Regions from separate parts of the Halotolerantifilum yawarlongkerapense genome, predicted to be linked through region 3. Evidence: riboswitches for the same ligand, from Rfam matches in the RefSeq annotation. Region 3 holds a riboswitch; each other region holds the start of a gene.
The links. Region 3 has a riboswitch for cyclic di-GMP ahead of ACULM0_RS04525 (transglutaminase-like domain-containing protein). Riboswitches for the same ligand answer to the same signal wherever they lie in the genome.
Positions count from the first base shown of each region.

Region 1 (6,914 bases), 1.4 Mb from region 3:
GGGATCGCCCACCAGAGCCTTTAAAGCCACAAAAGCGATTAATGACTGGTTGGGGACTCAATCCCGCGGTAGCCTAAGGGGAAGACGTGTGGCGGCTTTCGACACACGTGCTTCTTTGGAAGAGGTAAACTCGAAGGTGCTGAACGCCTTTGTGTCGGTCTTTGGCTATGCTGCAGAACCGATGCAAAAGAAGCTCTTAAGAAGCGGAGGAAGTGCCGCGGGAGAGGTCGCTGGATTCTTTGTCAAGGACAAGGAAGGGCCCCTCTTTGATGGCGAGATCGAGCGGGCCAAGGCCTGGGCGCGAGCGCTAAAGACGTCTTGACTGAACAAATAATCGTTTTCCGGAATCCCTACTCACGGGATTCCGAATTTTTTGCCCAGAATGCGGAGTTCGACAAAAGTAGAGGTTTTTCGACACGGAATAGTTGATATAATAGTGGCGTTGTCATATTTCATAATTTTTACAAAAGAGGTGTGTTTATTGAATGAGAACCATTTTGATGAAATCAGCTTACGTGAGTTGATCGAAACGTTGCTTCGAGGAAAGATGACGATATTAATCGTCACGCTGGTTTTTGGCGTTCTAGCCTTTGCTGGATCAAAGTTCCTGATGGAACCCACATATGAAGCCACGGCTGTTTTAATGCCGGCGAACACGGCTGATCAGCGAATGGATGCCTCGAACGGTGATGATATGGGTGCCCTGCTGGAGGGAATAAATGCCATGCCCCGTTTCTCGATTGCAACGTATCGTGACCAAATCCTGAGCTATGAGGTGATCAGCCTTGTGATGGAGAGTGCTAAACTGCCGGAGGACATTACATACGAGGGATTCAGACAGAAGATCAATGTGACTTCTGATGAAGACTCCAACATGATTCATATCACCGTCACGGATACAGATCCCGAGTATGCGGCCATGCTGGCGAACACGGTAAAAGAAGAGTACATGCAGTTTATTGACGACTTACAAAAGGGCAGGTTTGAAATTTCTTCTTCTTTTCTTTCTGAGCAGATGATAAGCGAGAAACTGTCACTCGAGGAAAGTCTAAGAGAGCACCGCGAACTGATCGCCACGGGGAAGTCTTCTGACGAGTTACGCTCGGAGATCAGCATTCACCAAGGACTGCTCAATGAGTTTAAGTCAAAGGAAGTGGGACTATACGATCGTTACGAGAACCAAAAGCTCGATAAAGAACTGGCGATCAAGTCACTTCGTGCTGAGCTGAGTACGGTAGATAATCAGCTTGCCGAAACCCAGCAGGTGCTTCAGGTGCAGAAGAGTTTCTATGACGAGCCGGCGCTCAAGGATACTGTGGCCTCTGGTTTTTCAGATGTAACGATGTATAGCGAAGAGATTAATCCCATGCATACAGAGTTGACATCACGTCACACGGATCTGCGAATAGCCGAAGAACGTGTCCAGCAGCAACTGCGGAACCTAGATACGCGATTTGAACAGGAAAACGTCTTGCTCAAAGAATCTATTGCTGAAATGGAAAAGCAGATTGAAGAGCTAAGGCTCGCTCTTTCCGATCGTCAATACGAGGAAAGATTGGTCTCCAACAAGGTGAGCACAGCACAGCGAATCTACGATGCCTTCTTGAACCAACTGGAGAGTACGCGCATCGAGGAGGCATCAAAAGTCACGGGTTCCCAGATGATCGTAATTTCTCATGCTTTCGTGCCCACACGATCCACAGGCCCAAGGGTGTTAATGAATACGGCTATTGGTCTGATACTCGGAATGATGCTCAGTGTCTTCTCTGTCTTCTTCAGAGCGTACTGGCATGCGACTGAGTCAGAAGCTCAAATAAGAGTTGGTCTTCTAATGGAGGAAGTATCGCGGACGGTTGCTAATTAATTGATTTTTCGCGTTTTGGTTTGCTGAGCAATATAGATACAAATTATTCAACGTCAAGGCATTTGGATAATGGTGAATAATCGTTAAGAGAAATAGTCTGAATGATCTTTATTAACTCGAGTGAATTTTTCGAGTTCTGTGATATACAAGGGGGATTAAATTTTTACTTGGCTCTCGAACATTTTGCTTAGCATCTGGCTTCGGTGGTATATATAGGATAGATACTCATCTGAAAATTCCTCTATTTGTGAAAAGCAAACCCGCCGCGAGACGGGGACGCAAAGCCAGATATCTCCCGCATACGGAGAACGATCGACTGCCACGTTTTTTTGTGGCAGTTTTCTTTTGGTTTAATAAGGAAATAGTGGAAACGATAAGAGGATTCGTTGAAGCGCGTCAAGAGCAAACCCACCGTGAGATGGGGACGCAAAGCCAGGAGTCTTTTTCTTTAGAGAAAGATCGTCCGACCGCCGCATTCTTTGTGGCGTTTTTTGGTTTTTGAATGCAAGGGAGGAGTGGGGCCCCTTACAGATAATGGGTGTTGACAATCTGTGTATTGTAGGAAGGTAGGAGTGATGGTAATGAAGAGGAAGGGTAGAAGAATTCTCGCGTTCGGTTTGATCCTGCTCCTTGTTATGGGAACAGGAATCGTCAGTGTGGGTGCGAGCGTTACGCCTACGATGTGGGATGGGAATCAAGATCCTGAATATGAAGGATACCTAGCATTGAAAATCCCAGGTGACGATGAAAAAGGTCCACTTGAAGATGGAGTCTATTATGGTCCATCAGACTTTAGAGTAGAGATTCACCTGAATGAAATGGGGACAAAAGTATCTTTTGAGGCCAATTTTCCAGTCAGCTATGTGTATGTAAAAGGAGGGCCTCTCAAGGGAAATGTTTATGCTTACGATCCTCCAGTTTTGAGTGACACGAACTTACAAACTCCTTCAAGCGATGGAGGTGGTAAGACTACTGACTCGGTTATCGAAATTGATCACCAGATCAGCCATGTGACCTTTTATTACAAAGTGCCTGAAGAGCTAATTCTTAGACCGGTTTGTACAGAGAAGCGTGGTGAGTACCGCTTTAGTGTAGAGAACCCGAATCCGTATGATATGGTCTACACGTATCATGATGGGGAAGTAGAAAAGTCTGGTACAGTAGAAGCAGGGGGATACGATCTGTTCTACACAGGCGACATGGAAGAGACCATCTACTGGATTGAAGAGCTGTTCTCTGCGACAGCAGAATCCGATGGTGCAATATGCAAGTATGAAGTAACCATTGACAAGGAATGGTACGATGCTGAGGGAGAGTCAATGGATGAGCCCAATATCTTTTGGGAGATCAACATTGAGATCCAAGGAACTGAGGAATCGTACAAGTTGGACACAACGAATGACCCGCTGACGATTGAGCCAGAGTTCGACCAAACCGTTGTACTCAGCGAAGGATCTGGTCCCGAGTGGAATGTAACTGGCACTGGTGTATACGCACGTGGAGATCTTTATGATGAGCCCACTGGTAACTATATGGGCGTAGATCTTTACAAGGGTGCGGTTATCGCAGTGAAGAACCAGCAGGTACCACCACCCACCGGTCTCCTGATCATTGACAAAGAAGTCTGGTTTGATAACGGTGGCGAAGAGCTTGAAATGAAAGATGATGACGAAGGCGTCTTTGTCGTCGACATCATGGATGGAGAAATGATCTACGATACTCTGACCTTTACAGGTTGGGAGACGAAGTCCATCGACCTGCCTCTCGGCACATACGAACTGGTCGAACGACCGACCGAAGGGTACCGGCTGATCGATTATTATCCATCAGCTACGGTGGAGCTTACTCCGAATGATGATGATATCAACGCGACGATCCAGAATGAGTGGATCACAGGTTCGTTGACTATCAATAAGATGGTATATGCTGACGATTCTCTGGATGAGGGTAATGAAGTCACCTTCACTTTCAATGTAGAAGGTCCTAAGGGCTTTACCGCAACGCCGACCATCGAGGGTAACGGTAGCATCACATTGTACGGTCTTGAGCCAGGAAGCTACGTGGTGACGGAAGTACCTGTAGCAGATTACTTCTGTGAAGATCCCATACAGCCCGTGCTCATTGAGCAGGGTTATCTGGCACAAGAGCTGACCTTCAGTAACTACTATGAGGAAGAACCACCGGTATACGGTTCCATCACCATCGTAAAAGAAGTATGGGATGGAGAGACTATGATCACAAGTGATACGACACCATTTGAAGTCGTCTTATCCTTTGGAGAAGGAGGAACCTTAAGAGGTGACGTAGTTGCCGGTACACCGCTTGTCTTTGATGAGCTATCGCTCGACTATGCCTATGTTGTTCGAGAGAATGTGCCTTCGGGTTACGATCTGATCGATATCACACCTACAAACGTGATATTGACAGAGAACACCCCTGATATGACCGTGACCATCCGCAACAGTGTGGATGAAGAAGAACCACCAGAAGAGACCTATAGTCTCACGATCCAGAAGCGTGTCGTTAACACTGTAGGCACAGTGATTTCAACGAACGCACGTACCTTCACCGCAGTAGTCACAGGACCTGGCGAATTCAATCAGAACGTGACACTCGTGGGCAATGACACCGAGACCTTAACCGGTCTTGGAGAAGGAACCTACACGGTGACAGAGACAGCACCTACGAATTACGATCTGCTCAGCATCACGCCGAACAGCGTTACGCTCGGCGGAGAGGTTGAATCGGCCACGGTGGTCATCACGAACGAGTATGATCCACCAGATCGAGACGATGATGATGACGACGATGATGGAGACGACAACGGTGGCGGAGGTACGATCTTTATCGACCTGACGGAAGAAGTAGAGGTTGTAGAACCCGTACCACAAGCCCCAGCACTACCAGAGCGTCCGAAAGTGATCAATCCTCCTGAAGAGGAGATCACTCTGGATGAACCGATCCCAGAAGCCCCCGGAACCTTGCCGCAAACAGGCGAGATTCCTCCCACACTCTTCTATTGGTTCGGACTCGTCCTCAGCGGACTCGGCTTCAGCCTGAGAAAGCGGAGATAGAGACACATGAAAAGGAGAGATGATTCCCCCGTCGGGGTCTCATCTCTCCTTTATCCTTTGGAATATTGTCAACAGATTCGACCGCCCGGTTCATTCAAATCATCCCTCCGGTCGGCTGCTAGGATCAGCAGCTCCAGCGCACGCACCGATATCTCAAGGGGTTGAGAAGGGCAGTTGGGATCTTCTTTGGTCTGTTCCGGTAGTAGCGGCACCGTCACCAGACCGCCCCGGACCATCCGCAGGAGGTGATGGAGATGGTGCATCAATCCATAGAACAAATGATTCGATACAAAGGTGCCCGCCGAGTTGGACACACGTGCCGGAATCCCTTCATCCACCAGCGCTCTCATCATTGCTTTAATAGGAAGCGTCGAGAAATAGGCCGCTGGTCCTTGGGGAATCACCGGCTCGTCCACCGGCTGGCTTCCCGCGTTATCTCGAAGGGGTGCATCCTGGACATTGATCGCCACGCGCTCCAGGGTAATCTGTTTACGCCCCACCGATTCGCCCACCGCAATCACCAGCTCCGGTCGGTAGCGCGTGAGCGCAGCATCCATCACCTCGATCGACCGGTCGAAGGTGGTGGGTAGGATCAGACGGTGGATCGTGTGGCCTCCGATAACCTCAGGGAGGTGGTCGACTACCTCTTTGGAGGCGTTGAGCCTATCAGCACCGTAGGGCTCAAAGCCCGTCACCAGAATATGCACGATCGATTCCCCCTTATCGAGACGCCAAGATCGCCTTGATCTCCAGCGCCAGCTGCAGCTTCAGCCGGTCTTCATACCGGTTGAGATCCATCCCCAGCAGCTCCGAGATACGCCGGAGACGATAGGTCAGGGTATTCCCGTGGATGTGCAGCCGGTCCTTAGCCTTGGTCCAGCTGCCGTTCTCCCTCAGGTAGGTGGACAGTGTCTCGAGAAAATCCTCACCCGCCGTCCCCCCGTAGGTGAGCAGAGGACCCAGGATCTTCTCGTAAAAGGCCTCCAGTTCCTTGGGCTCATTGGCCAGCAGGAACTTGCGCACCTCGAAATCCCCGTGGAAAACCACCGGTGCATCGCTCAGGGCAAGGGCCTGTTTGGCATTATCGTAGTGCTGGCGCAAGTGCTTCGTACCTTCAAAGGAGTCGCTCACCCCGATACGCAGATGAAAGCCCTCGAGAATCGAGCTTTTCAAAAGCGTACTATAGAGTGCCTGGACCTCCAACCGTGGTTCGCCCCCCACCTTTTGGAGGATCGACAGGCGACGGTTGCGGGTAGCGAGAAAAGAACCCGGGGCCTCGCTCTTTAACCAAGTTTCTATTTTCTTGTAGAGATCGTTCGTCGCCGACCGGTGTCTGCGTTCCCGCGTCCTTTCGTCCTCCGCCTCTTTCGACGTGCGGAGGGTGACCAGGACCAGTTGGTGGCGGCCTTCCGGTGCAAAGCGGTAACTGCTCATGACCGAGGCATCTCCACGTCCCTCCAGCAGTTGATCGAAAAAGTCGCCGCGGATCGACTGCTCCAAGCCCAGCATTTCGGACTGCTTGAGAAAGAGAAGGGCTAGGACCGACGCACCGCGCTCGGCTGTGATGATCTCCAGCTCGGATAGGGTCTTTTCGCCCATGACCACCAGCCAGCCCATCAGCTCGGCATTGGCCATGATGGGAAAGGGATGATAGGGCGATTGGGTCCGTAGTTTTGCCCGAGAGGGATCGCCCGCCAGTTTAGCCATGAGCCGTGGGAACTCCTCGGTAATCGCCTGCTGAACCTTTCGGTCGGTGATCCCGTGAAAGGGCACCCGACCTAGCCCATCGATGAGAAAGACGGGTCGGCCCAGTAGCGTCATCATCTTTTTCACGATGGCCTCTTCCGAACTGCCCTCTAAAATCATGGTGGTCAGCTCACTATGCAGGTGGGTGGCATAGCGGTAGAGGTTGCGCTGCTGTTCGAGACGCCGGCCGTTCTCGATCTCCCGCTCGTAAACCTGGCCGTTCACGATGG
Region 1 covers NZ_CP199719.1:2,331,471-2,338,384, forward strand. The annotation lists gene ACULM0_RS11465 (flavodoxin family protein) at 1-322, shown strand, start outside; gene ACULM0_RS11470 (GumC family protein) at 482-1,864, shown strand; cyclic di-GMP riboswitch class I at 2,108-2,188, shown strand; cyclic di-GMP riboswitch class I at 2,256-2,339, shown strand; gene ACULM0_RS11475 (LPXTG cell wall anchor domain-containing protein) at 2,440-4,938, shown strand; gene pcp (pyroglutamyl-peptidase I) at 5,007-5,645, opposite strand; gene ACULM0_RS11485 (helix-turn-helix domain-containing protein) at 5,659-6,914, opposite strand, start outside.
Region 1: it holds a riboswitch for cyclic di-GMP, as region 3 does, so the genes downstream of both, ACULM0_RS11475 (LPXTG cell wall anchor domain-containing protein) here and ACULM0_RS04525 (transglutaminase-like domain-containing protein) in region 3, are expected to answer to the same signal.

Region 2 (6,914 bases), 630 kb from region 3:
GTTTCGTCTACGTACGGGAGTCCGAGGACCTGATGGAGGGTGCTCGCGCCGTGGTGGACAAGGCGATCAAGGACAGCCTGGCCAAGAACAACAAGGAATGGTCTCAGCTCAAGCACGTGACCAAGCGTGCCCTGAGCGATTATCTCTATAAGAAGACGCGCAGGAATCCCATGATCCTGCCCATCGTGATGCAGGTCTGAGGACCCGCATCCAAGGATCGATAAGCAAGAGAGGATGATACGGTGAGAAAGTGGCTCCTGATGCTGGTGCTCCTGTTGACCCTGACAGGGTGTTCGGCCGTGGATGAAGCGGCCGCCCCTGTGGATCCGACCGACGATTCGCTGGTGACCTTCGAGGTGCCCGCGGGCGCTTCGACGACACGTATCGCCGAGGATCTCAAATCGGCTGGTCTGATCAAGAGCATGCAGATCTTCAAGATGAAGGCCAAGGAACTCGAGGCCGATGGCAAGATGCAGGCGGGTACCTACCGTCTGTCCCGCGCCATGGACAACAGAAGAATCCTGGAGACCCTCGTGGAGGGCGACGTCTACGTGGAAACCGTGAAGGTGACCATTCCCGAGGGCCTTGAGCTCGAGGAAATCTTGACCCGCCTCGAGAAGGCGGGCCTTGGTTCGGCCGAGGTTTACCGTGACCTATTGGCCACGGCGACCTTCGAGGGGATCGACTATCTCTATCGTCTCGATAGGGACCACCTGCTCGAGGGCTACCTCTTCCCGGCCACCTACACCTTTGAGGTGGGGACGGACGAGAAAGAGGTTCTCACCCGGATGCTGAAGCGTTTCGGCGAGGTCTTTGCCCCTGAAGATTGGGCGGTGCTCGACGAGCGGGAGATGACCCTGGGCGAACTTATCACCATGGCTTCTGTCGTGGAACGCGAGGCCAAGCGTGACGATGAGCGTGCCACGATCGCCAGCGTTTTCTACAACCGGATCGCGATCGGTATGCCCCTGCAGTCCTGCGCGACCATCCAGTACGCCTTGGGCGAGCGGAAGGAACGGCTCCTCTACGCGGACCTTGAGATCGATTCGATCTACAACACCTATCAGCACGCGGGTCTTCCCCCGGCGCCCATCGCGTCTCCCGGGGAAGCCTCGATCCGTGCGGCCCTCTACCCGGAGGAGACGGACTACCTCTACTTCGTGGTTTCGGGCGAGGACGATGGTTCCCACGTCTTCACGACGAATCTGGCGGATCACAACCGGGCCAAGGCACGGGTGAACGAGTGATGGGGGCACCCTCGATGACGATGGTGGCCCCGGAGATCACGGCTTACCTCGACGGGCTTCTACCCGACGAGGAGCCTTTTCTCGCGTCCCTGAGGGCGCGAGCAGAAGAAGATAGGGTCCCCATCGTGGAACCGGAGGTAGCGGGGCTCCTCCGGTTTCTCCTTGCCCTGCACCGCCCTAGGCGGATCCTGGAGATCGGCACGGCGGTGGCCTATTCCACCCTGGTCATGGCCCACAATATGCCAGAAGGGGAGATCGTGACCATCGAGCGTTACGCCCCCTACCTGGAGCGGGCCAAGGCCAATGTGGCGGCCTACGACGGACCGGTCCAGATCACCCAGCTCGAAGGGGAGGCCCTCGACCACTTGGAGGCCCTGGAGGGCCAGTTCGATATGATCTTTATCGACGCGGCCAAGGGCCACTACCGGAAGTTCTTCGACCGGGCCTATCCCCACCTGGCACCCGGCGGCCTGATCCTGTCGGACAATGTGCTCTACAAAGGGATGATCGCATCGGATGCCTACGTGGTCCGGCGCAAGAAGACCATCGTCAAGCGCATGCGACGCTATTTGGATTATCTCTACGCTCACCCCGAGCTCACCACCACGGTGCTACCCATGGGCGATGGGGTGGCGATTTCCCATAGACAAAGAGAAAGCGGTGACGCAACGTGACAAAACCTGAACTGCTCGCTCCGGCGGGCGATCTCGAAAAACTAAAGGTGGCGCTGCACTACGGTGCGGATGCTGTTTATATCGGCGGTGAGATCTTTGGTCTGCGCGCCAGCGCCAAGAACTTCTCCCTCGACGAGATGGCCGAGGGCGTGGCCTACGCTCACGAGCTAGGGCGCAAGGTCTACCTGGTGCTCAACATCATCCCCCACAACGAGGATATCGAAGCGCTGGAGTCCTATATCGATGAGATCCAGGACATTCCCTTTGATGCCGTGATCCTGTCGGATCCGGGGACCCTGCTGTACGTCAAGGAAAAAGCCCCCCACCTGACCCTCCACCTGTCGACCCAGGCCAACAATACCAACTACAAGTCGGCGGAGTTCTGGCACAAGCAGGGGATCGAGCGCGTGATCTTGGCGCGGGAGATGAGCCTGACCGAGATCTGGGAGATCCGGGACAAGACCCCGGAGAGCCTGGAACTGGAGGCCTTCATCCACGGGGCCATGTGCATCGCTTATAGCGGACGGTGCCTGCTCTCCAACTACATGGCCGGTCGAGACGCCAACAAGGGCGCCTGTGCTCACCCCTGTCGTTGGGAGTACGCACTGGTGGAGAAGCAGCGGCCCGGTGAAGCCTACGAAGTGGTGGAGGACGACAAGGGGACCTACTTCTTCAATTCCAAGGACCTGTGCATGATCAACCACGTGAAGGAGCTCATGGAGAGCGGCCTCGACAGCCTCAAAATTGAGGGTCGCATGAAGAGCCTCTACTACGTGGCGGCCGTGGTGCGGGTCTACCGGGAGGCTCTTGATACCTACTTTGCGGATCCAGATGCCTTCGAGACCAAGCCCAACTGGCTGGCGGAGATTGCCAAGGTCTCACACAGGAAGTTCACCACGGGCTTTTACTTCAAACGCCCTGATGAAGAGGACCAGCACTACGATACCTCGAGCTACATCCGGGACTACGACTTCCTGGGCGTGGTGAAGGCCTACGATGCCGAGCGCGGTGTGGCGACCATCGAACAGCGAAACCGCTTTTTCGTGGGCGACACGGTGGAGGTCATCGGACCGGACTACCGGGGCTTCGAGCAGGTGGTGACGGCACTTTACGACGACAAGGGCACGGCGATCGAGTCGGTGCCCCATCCCCAGATGATCTTTGAGATGGCCATGGACCAGCCCGTGGCCCCCATGGATCTGCTTCGGATGAAAAGGGAGGACTAGCGGATGAGTAGACCCCTATTGATCGGTATTGCTGGTGGGACGGGTTCCGGTAAGAGTACGGTGGCGCGAGCTATCTTCGAGTCCCTACCGGAGACCAACATTTCCATCATCCAGCAGGATGCTTATTACAATGACCAGAGCCATCTGGACTATGGAGACCGCATCAAGACGAATTACGACCATCCCCTGGCCTTCGACACCCAGCTTCTGGTCCAGCATTTGAAAGAGCTCCTCGCGGGCCACCCCGTTGAAGCTCCCATCTACAACTTCTCCGAGCACAACCGCGAGAAGCGGACCAAGCGAATCTACCCCCGGGATATCATCATCCTGGAGGGGATCATGATTCTGGAGGACGAGGACCTGCGCGATCTAATGGATATCAAGATCTTCGTGGAGACGGATGCCGACGTGCGCATTATCCGCAGGATCACGCGCGATATCAACGAACGCGGGCGTACGCTGGAGTCCGTCATCGGCCAGTACCTGGCCACGGTGAAACCGGCGCATGAGCAGTTCGTAGAGCCCACGAAAAAATTCGCCGACCTGATCATACCAGAGGGCGGTTACAACAAGGTGGCCATCGATATCATGGTGGCCAAGGTTCGATCTATAGTCAAAGACTGATCTTCAGTCTTTGGCTTTTTTTTAACCCAGCTTTACTTGTGATTGTGGTATGATGCAAGCAGAGAGCGAGGAGAAATAGAGCAGAAGGGAGATCGTTATGCAGATTAACGGCAGCACACCACTCTACGGACTCATCGGAAGCCCTGTGGCCCATTCGATCAGCCCGCAGTTACATAATGGCTATTTGAAAGCAGCTAACCTTTCCGGCATCTACCTGGCCTTCGAGGTGCAACCTGAGAAATTGTCACAGGCGATCGCGGGATTTCGGGCGATCGGCATAGGTGGTCTCAATGTCACTTCACCTCACAAGGAGCGGGTCATCGCCTACCTCGACGAGATTCGAGGCGACGCGGCCTTGCTCGGGAGTGTGAACACAATCCGCTGGGAAGAGGGTCGTTTGATTGGTTTCAATACAGATACAGTGGGTATCAAAAACCTAATGACCTCTCACGGTTTTACAGTGCGGGGGAAGAAGGTAGCGGTCCTTGGATCTGGTGGTGCGGCGAAAAGCGCTGTGCTGGCGCTCTTACAGCTTGACGCCGCAGAAGTCCGGGTCTTCAGTCGCACGGAAGAGAAGCGCCGGCACATGCTGGAACGTTTTGCTGATCAGGCGGTCACAGGATGGGATCTGACGTCCTTTGGTGACTACGCCCCTGAGGTGGATCTGCTCCTGAACGCCACTCCGGTGGGAATGGGCAAAATGGAAGACCAGATACCCGTTTCAATCGATGACTTGAAGGCAGGGGCCATGGTGGTGGATCTGATCTACCATCCGGAGCGTACCCTGCTTTTAAAAGAAGCGGCCGCAAGTGGTCATCCTGTGGCGAACGGACTCCACATGCTGGTGGGTCAGGCGGCGGCCGGTATGGGCATCTGGACGGACACCTCAGTCCCCCTGGAGTCTTATCTTGCGTTTATTTAAATTATTTTGAACGCATTCCATTATATTGACATAATATCTTTACACTAACTGGTAATCGGCTTATAATGATAAGTATTAAGAAACCTTAATTTCATTCTTACCAAATTTGGCAAAACCGTCGAAAGGCGGCGACGCAAAGCTCGAAGTCTACGGTCGAAATGCTCGACTACGATGGTTCTGCTGCGGATTTTTTTCTGCGGCTTTTTTCGTTATCTTAATGTAAACGGTAATCAATGGGGTGGGCGTCATGGCGAAGAAAAAACTACGATTGGGCGATCTCCTGGTGGATCACGGGCTGATCACAGAAGAGGAACTGAAAGCTTCTCTTGCTGCGCAGAAAATCTCAGGTCTCAAGCTCGGTGAACAGCTGATCGAGGACAATGCCATCACGGAGGAAAAGATCCTGGAGGTGCTGGAGTTTCAGCTGGGGATTCCCCACATTAATCTCAACAGGTTTATTTTAGATGCCAAGGCGCCGAAGCTCATTTCGGAATCACTGGCTTCAAAGCACACGGTAATCCCCGTGGCTATCAAGCGCGGGAAGCTGATGGTGGCCATGGCCGATCCTCTGGACATGATCGCCATCGACGACCTCAGGATCACCACGGGCATGGAGGTAGAGGTGGCCATCAGTGCCAAGGGTGATATCATCCGCGCGATCAATCGCTATTACGATGCCAGCGACGCGGCGGAGAAGGCGGTAGAGGACTTCAAGGCCCAGCACCAGATCTTCCAGGACGAGGAGGAACTGGAGGATGACGATGTGACGAACGCGCCCATGGTGCGGCTTGTGAACACGGTCATCAGCCAGGCGGTGAAGGTGAAAGCCTCGGATATACATATCGAACCATTCGAGAAGCACGTGCGCATCCGCTACCGGGTGGACGGGGAACTACGCGAGGTCATGAGTCCCGCCAAGGCGACACACTCGGCGCTGGTGACGCGGATCAAGATCATGGGTAAGATGGATATCTCGGAGCGCCGCATCCCGCAGGATGGGCGGATCGAGACGATCATTGACAATAATTTTATCGACATGCGAATCAGCGTGCTTCCCACGGTTTACGGGGAGAAGGTGGTGATCCGCCTGCTCGACAGAAGCGGGATCGTGGTGGACAAGCGGGAGTTGGGATTTACCGAGTACAACCTCGAGCGCTTCGATAAGATCATCAAGTCCCCCGAGGGACTGATCCTGGTGACGGGGCCCACGGGGAGTGGGAAGACGACGACCCTCTACGCAGTGCTGAAGGAACTCAATCAAATAGAGAAGAACATCATCACGGTGGAAGATCCGGTGGAGTACCGGCTCGACGGGGTGAACCAGGTGCAGGTGAACACCAAGGCGGGGCTTACCTTCGCCAGTGGCCTCCGGTCGATCCTCCGCCAGGACCCCGACATCGTCATGGTGGGGGAAATCCGGGACACGGAGACGGCGGAGATCGCCATACGGGCGGCCATCACCGGTCACGTGGTGCTGAGCACGGTCCACACCAATGATACGGCTAGCACGGTATCGAGATTGGTGGACATGGGGATCGAGAACTACATGGTCTCCTCGGCAGTGGTGGGCGTGGTCGCCCAGCGTCTCGTCAAGATGGTCTGTCCCAAGTGCGGTGAGAAGCATGCCACCACGGAAGAGGAGATGAAGATCCTCAAGATCGATAAACCGGTGACCGTACGGAGGGGCAAGGGTTGTAATGCCTGCAACCAAACGGGTTATCTCGGGCGGACGGCGATCCACGAGATCATGCACATCGATCGGGAGATCCGGTCGCTGGTCAACCGGAACGCCGGTGTGGATGAGCTACAGGATCATGCCATCAAGCGGGGGATGAAGACGCTACAGGAATCGGCCAGGGATTTGGTGATGAAAGGTGTCACGACGGTGGAGGAAATGGTCAAAGTAACGTACCAGATGGAAGGGTAGGTGCCAGCAATGACGATCCAGGAGATTCTACAACAGGCCATCAACGCGGGGGCTTCGGATGTGCACATCACGGTGGCCTCACCACCGGTGATGCGGGTGGACGGACAGTTGGTCCGAATGAACGAAGAGAAGTTGATTCCAATCCAGACGAAGGATCTGGTCCTCTCGATCATGACGAGGGAGCAGATTGAAGAGTTCGAAAGAAAGGGAGAGCTTGACTTTTCTTTTGCAATCCAGAATATCGGTCGCTTCCGGGTGAATGTCTACAAGCAGCGGGCAAGCTATTCTATGGTG
Region 2 covers NZ_CP199719.1:309,168-316,081, reverse strand. The annotation lists gene ACULM0_RS01590 (ribonuclease J) at 1-200, shown strand, start outside; gene mltG (endolytic transglycosylase MltG) at 243-1,247, shown strand; gene ACULM0_RS01580 (O-methyltransferase) at 1,262-1,921, shown strand; gene ACULM0_RS01575 (peptidase U32 family protein) at 1,918-3,147, shown strand; gene udk (uridine kinase) at 3,151-3,771, shown strand; gene aroE (shikimate dehydrogenase) at 3,869-4,693, shown strand; cyclic di-GMP riboswitch class I at 4,792-4,881, shown strand; gene ACULM0_RS01560 (GspE/PulE family protein) at 4,941-6,620, shown strand; gene ACULM0_RS01555 (type IV pilus twitching motility protein PilT) at 6,630-6,914, shown strand, end outside.
Region 2: it holds a riboswitch for cyclic di-GMP, as region 3 does, so the genes downstream of both, ACULM0_RS01560 (GspE/PulE family protein) here and ACULM0_RS04525 (transglutaminase-like domain-containing protein) in region 3, are expected to answer to the same signal.

Region 3 (6,914 bases):
TTCACACCTGGAAGACCATCTTCACGCTCAAGGAACTCCATGGTAGAACCAAATACCAGTTCGTCGGCTACTGCGGTCATATCCGATACCGTCTCAAGACCGTACTGATCGGCAATCTCTTTTCTCACGCTGAAGGTATACGTGTTGTTGTAGCCGAGCTCTTCCAACCAGTACAGATTGTACTCATCTTCAAAGACTTGAGCCACGTGGTCGTATACCGCCTGGGGATCCGTCAGTCCGGACTCACCGAGCAGTGCGCCGTAAGCTGTACCGGTAAACTCACCATACACATCGACGTCTCCTGATCTCAATGCTTCGAAAACGAGACTCGTGGAACCGAACTCTGTGACGTTGGCCTCGTAGTCCGTCTTCTCCTCGATCAATCGGGCGAAGATCTGTCCTGTGATCCGCTGTTCCGTATAGTTCTTATGTCCTACTTCGATGACCTTGGCCTGTTCGCCGCAACCGGCGAGCACACCGAGTGCAAGTACGCTGACAAGTGCTAAAATAAGTAGCTTCTTCATTTGATCATTCCTCCTCATACTTCGTTAAATCCTACGCTGCGTCTTTTTGACTAGTGATTCCCTCTGGAGTCAACTTCGTTTCAAAGAGTCCCATCAATTTGTCGATGGAAATGGCTAACAGTGCTGTGGGCACAGCGCCTGCGAGGACCATATTGTTGTTCGCCATACTGATCCCTTTGAAGATCATCTCACCGAGACCACCGGCGCCGATCAGGGCCGCTATGGTTGCCGTACCGATGTTGATGACCGTCGAAATCCGGATACCACCCATAATGACCGGTAGGGCCAAGGGGATCTCGATCTTGGTCAAGATCTGATTGGATGTCATACCCATCCCACGCCCGGCATCGATAATCGCTTCATCCACACTGTTGATCCCGATAAAGGTATTCTTGATAATCGGGAGCAAGGCGTAGAGAAAGAGGACAAAGACTGAAGGCGTGTAGCCGATTCCCAGTAACGGGATAATCAGACCGAAGAGCGCAAGCGAGGGGATCGTCTGAAAAATATTGGCGATGCCCAGCACGGGGCCCCTTACACTTCTTTTCTTACTGATCCAGATGCCCACTGGGACACCCAGTATGATCGCCAGGATCACGGCGAGGCCTGTGATCTGGATATGTTGTATTGTCAAGCCGATGAGCTCATCGGACCGCGAGGCCAGGAACTCGAAAAAATTCATTCTATTCATCTATGAACAACCCTCCTCTTACTGGTGTTCTTCTTCGTAGTCGACAACAGCCTTGGTGATGATGTTCAAGATCGATGCGCGGGTGATCATGCCGATCAGGTTCCCATCATCGTTCACAACGGGCAGATAGCGCACCTGCTTCTCTTCCATGAGCTGAAGCACATCCACCATGTTGGTGTGTTGATGAACGGTGATGAAATCTCGGTTCGCGATTTCTTCCATCTTGATCCGGTGCTCACCCTGTTCTCTGAGTGTTTCACGCGTGATGAAACCAAAGGGAGGCTGTGGTTTTTCGCCTTCTTTCTCCACGACGAAGAGTACCTCGAGGTCCTTTTTCTTCATGACCTCCGTCACCTGAGCCGGTGTTCGTTTCTTACCGACGGTCACGAGCGTTTTGTGCATGATGTCGCTGGCAAAAAGCATCTCTGGTGATTTCCAAAGACGATCCTTCCCGACAAAGTACTCGACAAAAGCATCCGCCGGATGCTTCAAGATTTCCTCTGGTGTGTCATACTGTAAGATCTTACCGTCTTTCATAACAGCGATACGATCGCCGATCTTAAGCGCTTCATCCATATCGTGGGTAACAAAGACGATGGTTTTACCCAACTCATCCTGCAACTTCAATAGTTCCTTCTGAAGCTGTTCTCTCGTCAAAGGATCGAGCGCACTGAAAGGCTCGTCCATCAGAATAATGTCCGGATTCACCGCCAAAGCTCTAGCCACACCGATCCGTTGCTGCTGTCCACCGGACAGCTCGTGCGGATACCGGTTGTAGTAATCTTCGGGTGCTAAGTCGACGAGCTCGAGTAATTCGAAGGCGCGCTCTTTTCGTTTTGCCGCGTCCCACCCCTCGAGTTCGGGAATTATCTCAATATTTTTCCCCACCGTTAGGTGAGGCATGAGACCCACTTTCTGGATCACGTATCCAATTTGTCGACGCAGTTCGATCTTGCTTCGCACTGTGTAATCTTCCCCATCGATCAAAATCGTCCCACTGGTGGGCTCGTTCAAACGGTTGATCATCCGCATGGTCGTCGTCTTACCGCAACCGGATTCACCGATCAACACGACGATCTCTCCTGTGTTGATCTGCAGGTTTAACTCCTCGACGACGTTCGTCTTGCCATCATAGGATTTGGTCAAATTCACGAGTTCTATCAATCTCACGACCTCCTCTTTTTCCAACTGATTTCATGTCATATGAACATATGCACACAATTCGCTATTTTATAAACGTATTTTCTCTATTTCAAAGTATATCAGAGGATTGTACAACTGTCAAAAAATGTGGCCATGAAAGCGTTTCCGTATTTTAAAAATCTATAGTTCCGGATTAAACATCATTTTTCATGAAAAAACACCTTCCATTAGTATAGAAGGTGTTGATGTCTACAAATCCAACTCACCAGATCGAATCTGCTCGATCAGATGCTCTACCTTTTCTTTGATCAGATCTCGCGTCTTCCGGAAACCCTCGATGGGGCCGCCCGATGGATCGTCTAGACCCCAATCTTCTTCGTGTTTGCTTGGGACGAAGGGGCATACCACGTTGCAACCCATGGTGATCAGGATATCCAGTTCACTGGGTATGTCGGATAAAAGCTTGGGGTGGTGGTCTGACATATCGATCCCCGCCTCTACCATCACTTCAACGGCTCGTGGTTTGACCTCTGGATACTCCTCGGTCCCGGCAGAATAAGCTTCAATCAGGTCGCCACCCAGTGCCTTTGCCCACCCTTCTGCCATCTGACTTCTACATGAATTGTGCACACATACAAACGCCACTTTATAAGCCATAGAATCCTCGCTTTCACATCACCATTACCTGTTATTCATTCTCATTTATATTATAGTGCATCGCGCGCCCTTCGTCCAATGGGTTAACAAAGGCTTAACAAAAAACGCGCACTTGAAAAGGACGGTCCCACGGGACCGTCCTGACTTTCGATTTAATATTCTCGGACCTTTAGGTAATCACTCGCGCTCTTGAACATCATGCTAGGCGCGTTAATGGTATTGTCGTAGGTCGAATCAATGATCGCCCATCGGTCTTCGTCGGCCAAATAAACTTCGTTCCAGGCGTGGTAAACATCGATGCCGGTTCGGTAGCCTTTGACGAGCTTCGTAGGAATCCCTTGACTTCTCAGCATCGCACCGAGCAGAGCCGAGTAGTCATAGCAGATGCCCGTTCCAGTGGCCAGCACTTCATCGATCACCGGCACGTAATTGGTGTCGATGGTATTGATCTTGTTGTAATCGTAGCTCATCATTCCCACGACATAGTCGTACAGTATTTCAATTTTCTCGCGATCATCCATGGCGCCTGCCACGAGGGTTTCGGCCAGTTTAATGGCTTCCATCTCCGCGTCCCAGTCTACCGGTTGTGCGGACTGGAGGTAAACGCTCGTATCTGCAGTCATCGATGCGACGATTGTCTTGCGCTCAAGCACACTGTACTTGTTACCGCTCGATTGTCTGAGCAGCGTCATGCGGTAGGATCCGCTACCCAGCTGCAGCGGGACATTCAGATTGTTGGCATCAAAGGTGTAGTAGTACTTCGCCTCATCTTTTTCCACCATCAGTTTCAGCGTTTCGCCGGCGGTTTGTCGTTGTAGAGAAACGACACCCTGTGCGATGGCTTCTTCATTGAAAGCTACCTGCGTGTTCGCGAAGGCCACAGCGGTAGTTGATAATATCAGGATCAATACAAATAGGCTGGCGATGAATTTTCTCATCGAAAACTCTCCTTTCGGTAGCTGGCTGCCCCCTATGGGCCCTATAGCTTTGCGTCACCAGATTCCTCTGGTTTTGCCTTTGTCGCTTGAGAGTGTACTCTCGATTGACGTCTATGCAATTAATTGTAAAATATTTCCTAGTGAAAATAAAAAAACTAACCACTTCGGTAGCCAGGCTGCCATTTGAAAGGCCCTGTAGCTTTGCGTCCCCGCATTTCCACGGGTTTGCCATTATCGGAGGATAGTCCTCGCTAATATGTGAATAGTATACCACAGCTCTTTTGTTTATGTCAACCGTAAAGAGGGCGCCGAAAGATAACTTTCAGCGCCCTCTTTGAGCTATCCTTCATGCGATGGAACTTGCCTTCAGTGCAAGGCACCATCGCTTCTGACCAGTGAAAGAAAAGTATTGGTGATTTCTGGATCAAACTGATTGCCCGCTCCAGCTTCGATCTCCTTGATTGCCTCCTCGAGGGATTTCTTCTCTCGATACGGTTGATCGTGAACCATCGTATCATAGGCATCGAGCAGTGCGAAAACGCGATCCACAATCGGGATCTCTTCTCCCTTCAGTCCGCTCGGATACCCACGGCCGTCCCATCGTTCATGGTGGTCGAGCACCAGTTCGTCGATGTAATGGATCTCGTAGATCGAGCTGGCAAGTCGATACCCGATTTCCGCGTGTCTTCTGAGAATCTCCCACTCTTCTTGAGTCGGTGGTTCGCGCTTGAGCAGAAGCTCTTTGGGGACAAAGACCTTGCCGATATCATGGTACTCTGCCAAAAGCTTCAGATCCCGTATTTGCTCATCACTGAGACCAACGGCCTTGCCTACCTTCTCCGACAAACGCTTGAGTCTCGCGAAGTGTCCTTCTGTCTCGACTTCCAGTTCATTCAACCACTGGAGTATATGCCGGACGATCCCTTCCTTCATTTGTTTGCTCTCGATCAACTTGTGATGGTACATCCGATCATCCGCACGTTGGTAGACATCGATCAAATTTTCCCCTTCCTCCGTTTTCTCGGCTACACCGAAACTAATGGACAGGTTGAGGTACTCTAGGGGACGATCGGAACAGGCTGACTTGATCCGCTGCACGATGAGTTCTGCCTTCTCCCGAGGCATCCTCGGTAAGAGCGCTGCAAATTCATCGCCCCCGACGCGCGCCAGGATATCCTCTTCTCTCAGCGATCCCTTGATAATCTTTGCAGATTCACGAAGCACCAAATCACCCGTGCGATGGCCGAAAGCATCGTTGATAAGCTTGAGTCCGTTGATGTCGCCCACGATAATCGTGAGGGGGAGCTGACGCTTGACATCCAGGCGGATCATTTCCTCTTCAAAATAATGGCGATTGTAAATACCCGTTAGTCGATCGATGAACTGGGCATGATGGCGATCCTCTTGCCCTTTTCTCCGCATGTACTCGGGAAAAGAGGGCCCCATTTGAATTTCCTGCTGCTCCGCGTCAAGTGAAGCGCCCCCCATCTGATTGCGTATCTCCGTAATATCAGATAGATACAGATAAAGATGGTTCGGATCATCGGCCATGATTGTAACCAGGTACCAGGCTTCTTTCTCCGGGATATACTTCTCGAACTTCTTGACTGTATTGGGGATCATCGCGTTGTATATATCGTTGAGACGCAGAAAGTGATCTTCATACTCTACCACGAGGTCCGACATCCTGCGACCGATCAGTGCGGTTTTCGGCGCACCAAAAAGCGTTTCAAAATTCGAACTAGCCTCGATAAACAAATAGTCCATGAAATGTCCACTGTTATCGTAAAGCGCCTTGAACTGCATGAACAGATCTTTCTTAGCACTGTATTCCATCATTTTGATCAACTCCTCACGAAATCTTCTACCCTAAAGGTAACACAGGACGATGTCAGCCTTCGTGCGTTTCAATTGCAAGGAGCATAGGAATTCATAACAAAAATCGTTCATATGCGTTACAGCCCGGGCACAAGAAAACCGCTCGCACATTCTTCCGCGAACGGTTAAAACATCATCATCTCAATGCGATTGAAAGAGAAAGACAAGCGGTGAGGCTTCTCGCACTTTTCCTCGAAAGCCGATCGAATACGCTGTTCGATCACCCCAATGTGTTGGTAGTCCGCATGATCGAGCAACATGAGGAGTTGCCTATCGTTCCACTGTGCGTAAAGGTCACCCAAACGCAATGACTCCCCAATCACACTTTTCAACTTGGACATCGCCAGTGCCTTTTCCGCAGGCAAGTCGATCGGCTCCAGGGTTACAAGCGCCAGCATCCGCGTCTCGTCATCCCGTCGTGATTTTCTTTTCTCTACATTGTAAACGAAGCGGAGATACTCGAGATCACAGTAGTATGCGCCACTGGCCTCCTGCTCGGTCAGACGGGCTTCGATACTATTGAGATCCGTCAGCGCCTTCTCTTCGCTCTCGAACTGAATCCTGCGGTAGACAGCTTTCATGGCTGACGTCGGTTTGATATCATAATCCTTGTACAGTTTATAGGTCGTGTACTCATAATGACTGAGAGCCTGCTGTACCAACCCCTTGGCAATCATGGCCTCAAGGTAAAGGATATGGAAACTCTCCTCAAAGGGTTGGAGGGCAATGGCCCGCTCGCAAACCTCCATGATCTCTTCATACCGCTTGCGCTCTTTCAATAGGTTGAGCAGCTTGATCATATTCTGGTAATACAGCCGGGCGTAACGATTCTTGATCGGGACGGTCCAGTCGCCGTAACCACTGGAATCAAGGTACTCTCCCAAATAATACCGTAGTCCATCACGATATCGTTCGATCGCTTTTTCAGGGTTACTATCCACCAGTTCCTTGGCCTCGCGCATGGCAACCTCGAACTGATCGGAATCGACCACGCATCGGTCGCACAACATCAACATGTAGTAACCGTATTCGAAGGTAATATGAAAGATCGGTCCTTCGAGTGGAAGTTCCTCTTCCATCTCC
Region 3 covers NZ_CP199719.1:937,469-944,382, forward strand. The annotation lists gene ACULM0_RS04505 (ABC transporter substrate-binding protein) at 1-524, opposite strand, end outside; gene ACULM0_RS04510 (ABC transporter permease) at 556-1,215, opposite strand; gene ACULM0_RS04515 (ABC transporter ATP-binding protein) at 1,234-2,379, opposite strand; gene ACULM0_RS04520 (arsenate reductase ArsC) at 2,608-3,015, opposite strand; gene ACULM0_RS04525 (transglutaminase-like domain-containing protein) at 3,168-3,953, opposite strand; cyclic di-GMP riboswitch class I at 3,967-4,041, opposite strand; cyclic di-GMP riboswitch class I at 4,117-4,193, opposite strand; gene ACULM0_RS04530 (HD-GYP domain-containing protein) at 4,320-5,792, opposite strand; gene ACULM0_RS04535 (bacterial transcriptional activator domain-containing protein) at 5,957-6,914, opposite strand, start outside.